One region of the Cryptosporangium arvum DSM 44712 genome, then DNA from elsewhere that is predicted to be linked to it. Evidence: riboswitches for the same ligand, from Rfam matches in the RefSeq annotation. Region 1 holds a riboswitch; the other holds the start of a gene.
What was found. Region 1 has a riboswitch for S-adenosylmethionine ahead of thrC (threonine synthase). Riboswitches for the same ligand answer to the same signal wherever they lie in the genome.
Positions count from the first base shown of each region.

Region 2: it holds a riboswitch for S-adenosylmethionine, as region 1 does, so the genes downstream of both, CRYAR_RS29760 (aminotransferase class V-fold PLP-dependent enzyme) here and thrC (threonine synthase) in region 1, are expected to answer to the same signal.

Region 1 covers NZ_KK073874.1:558,434-561,838, reverse strand. Annotated here, with positions in the region: gene CRYAR_RS02595 (cold-shock protein) at 1-57, opposite strand, end outside; gene thrC (threonine synthase) at 517-1,788, opposite strand; SAM riboswitch class I at 1,799-1,929, opposite strand; gene CRYAR_RS02585 (sporulation protein) at 2,045-2,836, opposite strand; gene CRYAR_RS02580 (ABC transporter permease) at 2,935-3,405, opposite strand, start outside.
Region 2 covers NZ_KK073874.1:6,477,428-6,480,832, reverse strand. Annotated here, with positions in the region: gene CRYAR_RS29765 (YciI family protein) at 7-375, opposite strand; gene CRYAR_RS29760 (aminotransferase class V-fold PLP-dependent enzyme) at 456-1,760, opposite strand; SAM riboswitch class IV at 1,863-1,983, opposite strand; gene CRYAR_RS29755 (DUF4334 domain-containing protein) at 1,983-2,480, opposite strand; gene CRYAR_RS29750 (cytochrome P450) at 2,565-3,405, shown strand, end outside.

The DNA.
Region 1 (3,405 bases):
AGCGATGAAGCCATACCCCTTCTCGGAGTTGAACCACTTGACAGTGCCCTGCGCCACTGTGCACTTCCCTCACTTACTGGTGCCCACGAAACGCACTCCTTGACCATGCGCTCCGGGTCTTCGTCCAAGAGCCCCGCACTGCAGATCGCACGAACACTGGCAAGAACTACGACCGGTCAGGACGGTACCGGACCTCTAGGCAGCGCGAAAGCGACGCTCCGAAAAGGGCAGTCGCACGAAGCAACTTTTTGCGCTCTCGCACTAATCGGCGTGAAAACCAGGAGAACCACCAGCCTCACTAGTCTGAGTAAGAGGTATCCCCGGTTATGCCGCTCAGCGTTTCAGGCCCTGCTAATCATCTCTACTACCTACCGCGTTATTCGTACCGCTTTATACAATTTTATTCCGCGTTGGTCGAATCGCAGGTCTTATTTCGAGGAACGAAGACCACTCTCTCAAGTTCCCGACGGACGAACGACCCCGCACTGATGTGCGGGGCCGTTCGAGGGTCCGGAATCAGCCGAGCAGGCCGGCTTCCCGTGCTCCGCGAAGCGACGGCGCGATCCGGTGGGTGGGACCGACGCGACCTTCGATCGCGTCGGCGGTCTTCAGGCCCTCGCCGGTGTTGAAGATGACGGTCTCGGCGTTCGGGTCGAGCTCGCCCGACTCGACCAGCTTCTTCAGCACCGCGACCGTGACCCCACCCGCGGTCTCACCGAAGATGCCGGTCGTCTCGGCGAGCAGCCGGATGCCGTCCCGGATGTCGTCGTCGTCGACCGCGGCGATCGACCCCCCGGTGCGGCGCACCGCGTCGAGCACGTAGGGCCCGTCAGCCGGGTTGCCGATGTTCAGCGACTTCGCGATGCCGGTCGGCTTCACCGGGCGGACGACGTCGTGTCCCTCGGCGAACGCGGTGTAGACCGGCGAGCAGCCGGCCGACTGGGCGCCGAAGACCTTCCAGTCGGCGTCGGACACGATCCCGGCCTTCACCAGCTCGCCGAACGCCTTGTCGATCTTGGTGAGCAGCGAGCCCGAGGCGATCGGCACGACGACCTGCGCCGGGAGCCGCCATCCGAGCTGCTCGGCCACCTCGTAGCCGAGCGTCTTGGAACCCTCGGCGTAGTACGGCCGCACGTTCTGGTTGACGAACGCGGTCGACTCGAACGCGTCGTCCTCCTGCAGTTCGCTGGTCAGCCGGTTGACGTCGTCGTAGCTGCCGTCGACGGCGACCAGGCGGGGGTTGTAGACCGCGGAGGCGAGGATCTTGCTGGGCTCCAGGTCGGCCGGGATGAACACGGTGGCCTGCCAGCCGACCCGGGCGGCGTGCGCGGCCACCGAGTTGGCCAGGTTGCCGGTGGACGCGCAGGCCACCGAGCGGTAGCCGAGCCCCTTGGCGGCGGTGAGAGCCAGCGAGACGACCCGGTCCTTGAACGAGTGGGTCGGGTTCGCGGAGTCGTCCTTGACCCAGAGCGGAGCGTTCAGGCCGATCGCGGCGGCCAGCCGGTCGGCCCGGACGAGCGGCGTCAGACCGGGATTGAGCGAAACCCGGTCGTCGGGGTCCTGACCGACGGGCAGGAGCGGCGCGTAACGCCAGATGTTCTGCGGACCGGCCTCGATCTGTTCCCGGGTCACCGACGCGAGCGCGTCGGCGTCGTAACCGACCTCCAGCGGGCCGAAACACTCGGCACAGGCGTGGATCGCGATGAGCGGGAACTCCGCACCGCAGTTACGGCAGCGCAGCACGCGAGCGGGGCTGGCGGTGTCCTGGGCAGCAAGCAGCGACGTCATGGCGAGGCCATCCTCATCTCTCCCGGTTCAACCGGGACGGAGTTGGCACCTGTCGCACCTGCCTCGCTGTGCGAGATTCGCTGGATGCGATGGTTGCCGGGGCTTCACCGGGCCGTATCCCTCTGCCCCTCTGGATGAGTTCCTATGAAGTTGTGTCGCCCAGTTTACGGCGCCCGCCCGGCGAGCCAAATCGATTCCGCACACCTGCTGGGAGTTACCTGGCTCACTGTGCGGGCGCCTTCACACTGAGGAAGCGTCAGTGGAACATGCCCCTCCGCTGGGTCAGGATCTGCAGGTGCTCGTGGAGCCACTGCTCCCAGTTGAGCTGCTCGGCGCCCGCGTACTGCACGGTGAACCGGTTGTAGGCGTCGCTGCCCGATGTCAGGAAGCCGCCGCGCTTGTCCAGCTCCAGCAGGACGTCCATCGACTGCGGGCCGGAGATGAAGGTGACCTCGAGCTCGTTGATCGTGCCGGCGTACTGGTGCGCCGGGTAGTACTCGATCTCCTGGTAGAACGGCAGCCGCGACCCGTAGAGCGTGCCCCGCTCCAGGTCGGCGCCCTTGAACTGGAAACCGAGCCGGCTGAACGCGTCGAGCAGGCGGGCCTGAGCCGGCAGCGGGTTGACCTGGATCGGGTCCATGTCGCCCTTGTCCAGCGAACCGGCCAGCTCCAGCTCGGTGCGGACGCCGAGCCGCATGCCGTGCAACGGTTGCCCGTTGACGGTCGTCACCGGGGTCTCCCAGGGCACCGCGAGCTCGAACGGGACCGCGTGGCGCGCACCGGGCTGCAGGCTGAACCGGTGTCCGAGGTGCAGGCGCTGGAACGGCAGCATCGTGTTGTACTCGTAGTCGTCCCCGCCGGCGGATTCACCCTCCACCTCGACCTTGGCGACCAGCTCGAGTTCCACCCGGTCGACGACCATCTCGACGTTGCCGCCACTGATCCGCACCTCGCCGCGGAGCACGTCGCCCGGCCGGGTGTGCGGAGAGGCGAGCACGGTATCGACGGACGCGCCGCCGCCGAACATCGCCGAGAGCTTTTTGAACATCACACGATCCTTTGGGTGCGAGGGTGGTCTGCTGCATGGTCGCAGTCCGGGCCCTTCAAAGGGGCGGACTCGTCAGGGATGCGACTACCGGATACCCCTCAACTGACGATGTCTTTCCGGAGAAAGCGCCACCATGCCAGGGCGAGAAAGACGGTTGTGTAGGCAACGGCCGAAACCGCGCCCTTCACCATGTCTTCGGCCTCGATCGGGGAGGAAAGCAGCGACAACCACGCCGTTCCGTAACGGGTCGGAAGCAGCGCGCGAAGATCTCCGAGCGCGGTGACCGCTTCCAGAATATTCGAGATGATCCACAGCATCACCGCGCCGCCGACCGCGCCCAATGGGGCATCGGTTCGTACCGAGAGGTAGAACGCGAGCCCGGCCACGGGTAGCAACGTGATAGCGATATAGACGACCGCGAGAACGATGCGCCCGAGCGCTTCGACCGCCGGGATGTCGACGCCGAGCTGAGTACGCAGCGGTCCCCAGCCGAACGCGAGCGTCCCGGCGATCATCGCCACGGTCGGCAGCAACGCGAGGGCGAACCCGCTGTAGGCCAGGCCGACGGT
Region 2 (3,405 bases), 5.9 Mb from region 1:
TGCCTCTCAGGCCTCGGTGGCGGGGGCGTCGGCCGGGACGGCGGAGCGGGGCGGGACACCGGCCACGCCGGCACCCGGAGAAGCGGTGTCGGAGCGTAACTTCTCGAAACCGGGCGCGACCCGCGTGGGGTCGAACTCGATCACGGTGTAGTCGGCCAGGCACTTCTCGGCGTAGGGGTCGAGGGAGAGGCGCCGGTTGAGCTCCTCGCGATCGACGTTGTCGGCGAAGATCACGCCGCCGTGGCGCGGCACCCGCCGGCCGGAGGCGACGAACACCCCGTCGGCGAACTGGCTGTCGAGCCAGGCGAGGTGGGCTTCCTCTTCGGAATCCACTTCGGAGATGTCAGCGACGTAAGTGAGGGTCACAACGAACATCCGCGAACACTATCGGGTACGCGCCAGCGACCCGGTCGATATCCGGAGAACCCCTCGTGAAGCGTGAACGTTCGGGTGGGTCATAGCCCACCAAAACGGTCCCGGGTCAGTTCGGCGAGCCCGGTCAGCAGCCGGTCGACGTGGCCGGGAGTGCTGCCGAGACCGACGCTGGCGCGCACCGCGGTGGGGCCGAGGTCGGCGCCGGCGCGGGCGGACGCGTCGGCCAGCAGACGCTCGGTGAGCGGGTGGGCGCAGAAGAGGCCGTCGCGGACCCCGATGCCGTGGCGGGTGGCGAGGTACGCGGACACGTCCGCGGCCGGCACGCCCGCCACCGCGAAACTCACGATGCCGACGCGGTCGTGCCCGTCGGTGAACTTCCGCAGCTCCTCGACGCCCGGCAGGTGCGCCAGCCCGTCGCGCAGCCGCTCCACCAGGGCATTCTCGTCGGCGGCGAGGGCGTCGCGGTCCGCGGCGGCGAGGGTTTCGCAGACCGCGGCGAGCGCTACCGCGCCGAGCAGGTTCGGGGTTCCGGCCTCGTGCCGGGCCGGCCCGGAGTTCCAGTCCACGGCGTAGCCGATCAGGTCGCCGTCGGTCACCGGGGCGACGTAGGCGGTGGCCCCGCCGCCGGCCAGGTAGGGGTCCGCGGCGTCGAGCCAGTCGGCCCGTCCGACCAGCACGCCGGCGCCGAAGGGGGCGTAGAGCTTGTGTCCGGAGAGCGCGAGGTAGTCGATGCCGGTGGCGGCGAGCGAGACCGGGCGGTGCGGCGCGAGCTGGGCGGCGTCGACGGCGATGCGGGCGCCGTGGCGGTGCGCGGTCTCGGTGAGCGCGGCGAGCGGCCACACCTCGCCGGTGACGTTGGAGGCCCCGGTGACGGTGACCAGCACGGTTCCCCGGAGCCGCCCCGGAGTGCCCGCGCGGCCGGGGGTGGCCGCGCGCGGCGGGGCGGGGAGGTCGGCCAGGGCGGCTTCGAGGCCGGCGATCGCCTCGGCGGCGGTGCGGGGGACCGGCAGCGACACGGTGTCGGTCCAGGGGAGCAGGTTCGCGTGGTGCTCACCGGCCCAGCCGACGACCGTGGTCCCGGCCGGGAGCGCCCGGGCCAGCAGGTTCAGCGCGTCGGTGGTGTTCCGGGTGAACACGACGTGGTCGGCCGGGCGCGCGCCGACGAAGTCGCCGATCGTCTGGCGCGCCCGCTCGTAGGCCAGCGTGCAGCGCTGCGAGGCCGCGCCTGCGCCCCGGTGCACGCTCGCGTACCAGGGCAGGATCGCGTTCACGGCCTCCGCGGCGGCGGCGAGGCAGGGCGCGGTCGCGGCGTAGTCGAGGTTGACGTGGTCGGTGAGCGTGCCGTCGGCCAGCGTGACCGGCAGGTCGTCTCCGAGCACGGTCACTCCGGCGCTCCGGCGGTCTCCGGGGCTCGTCGCGGCGGGCAGGGCGGGGTGGGCATGGGTCAGCACGAGGCGTCACTCCTGGCACAGAGGACCCCGTCACGAGGTCCGCGCTTGCCCGCCGTGAGGACCACGGTCGGGCCAGGTCTTCACCCGGGGCACCCCACCGCGAACCGTGGAGGGTTGCCGGCCAGCGAGCCGGGGCTTGGCGCTGGCACTCATGACCTACGCCGGGACTGTACCCGATACGTCCCGCTCGAGCAGGAAGTAGTAGTGGTGCCCCTGGTGGAAGATCAGCGGCGACTTGCCGTTCATGATCCCCATCAGCGTGTCGTCGTCGACCCACTTGAAGTGGTCGAACACCGGCTGGGCGTCGTACACCATCGTCGCCGTGACCTCGCCGCGGAACTCGACCGCCCACAGCGAGGCCTCGCCGCCGCGTCCGAGCGCGAGGTCGGAGTAGCGCGCGCCGTTCTCGTCGGTGCAGATCAGCGGTTTGGCGTCGGAGGCGCTGACGAACGTCTTGCCGTACCACCGCGCGTCGACCAGACCCTGGTGCAGCGGGTGCCCGGTGGCGAAGTCGGCCCCCTTCCAGGCTCCGAGGACGTCGTCGACCCGTGCGGTCGGTAACGCGGCCCAGATCTCGTCGAGTTCCTCGGGGCGGACGCCCTCGGCCCGGTCGCGGAGTTCGGCGAACCGGCGGCGGGCTTCGGTGAGCTCCATGGGCGGAATGTTAACCACCATTCACGTTGACGGCTAGCGTACGTACGGTGTACGTAAGACGTACGTCGTACGTCTGGAGGTTCCATGGAGACTCGCGAGCGCCCGAACCGTCTGCACGCCGAGCTGCTCACCGCCGGCTCCTGGTCGACGCGGCACGGCGTCGCCCGGCTGGCGATGAACCGGGCCCGCAAGCAGGGTGACCTGCAGGCGCGGCTGTTCTCCGACCGCTCCACCCGGGAGGACCCGTTCCCGCTCTACACCGAGATCCGCGACCGCGCGCCGATCGTGCGGGGGTCGTTCCTGGCGGCGACCGCCCATCACCACATCGCCGGAGCGGTGCTGCGCAGCGACGCGTTCGGCGTCGTCTCCGACCCGGACGCCCTGCCGCCCGCGGCCCGCTGGATGATGACCCGCCCGCAGCGGACGATCGGCCCGGTGACGCCGCCGTCGATGCTCGCCGTCGACCCGCCGGTGCACACCCGCTACCGGCGGCTGGTCTCCCGTGTGTTCACCGCGCGCGCGATGGCGTCGATGCGCGAGCGGGTCGGTGAGCTCGCCGACGAGCTGCTCGACCGGGCGGGCCCGGAACCCGACCTGGTCCGCGACTACGCGAGCCTGCTGCCGGTGACGATCATCGCGGAGATCCTCGGTGTCCCGGCGGCCATGCGGGCGCAGTTCGTCGCCTGGGGCAGCGCGGCCGCGCCCGTGCTCGACATCGGACTGTCCTACCGCGAGTACCGCCGGGTGGACCACGCGATCCGGCAGCTCAACGACTGGATGTCCGGCCACTTCGCCCGGCTGCGCCACGACCCCGGCGACGACCTGATCAGCCGCCTCATCCACGACGACAACGATCTCGACGAGAACGAGCTGCTGGCCATCGCGGGCCTGCTGCTCGCCGCCGGGTTCGAGACGACCGTGAACC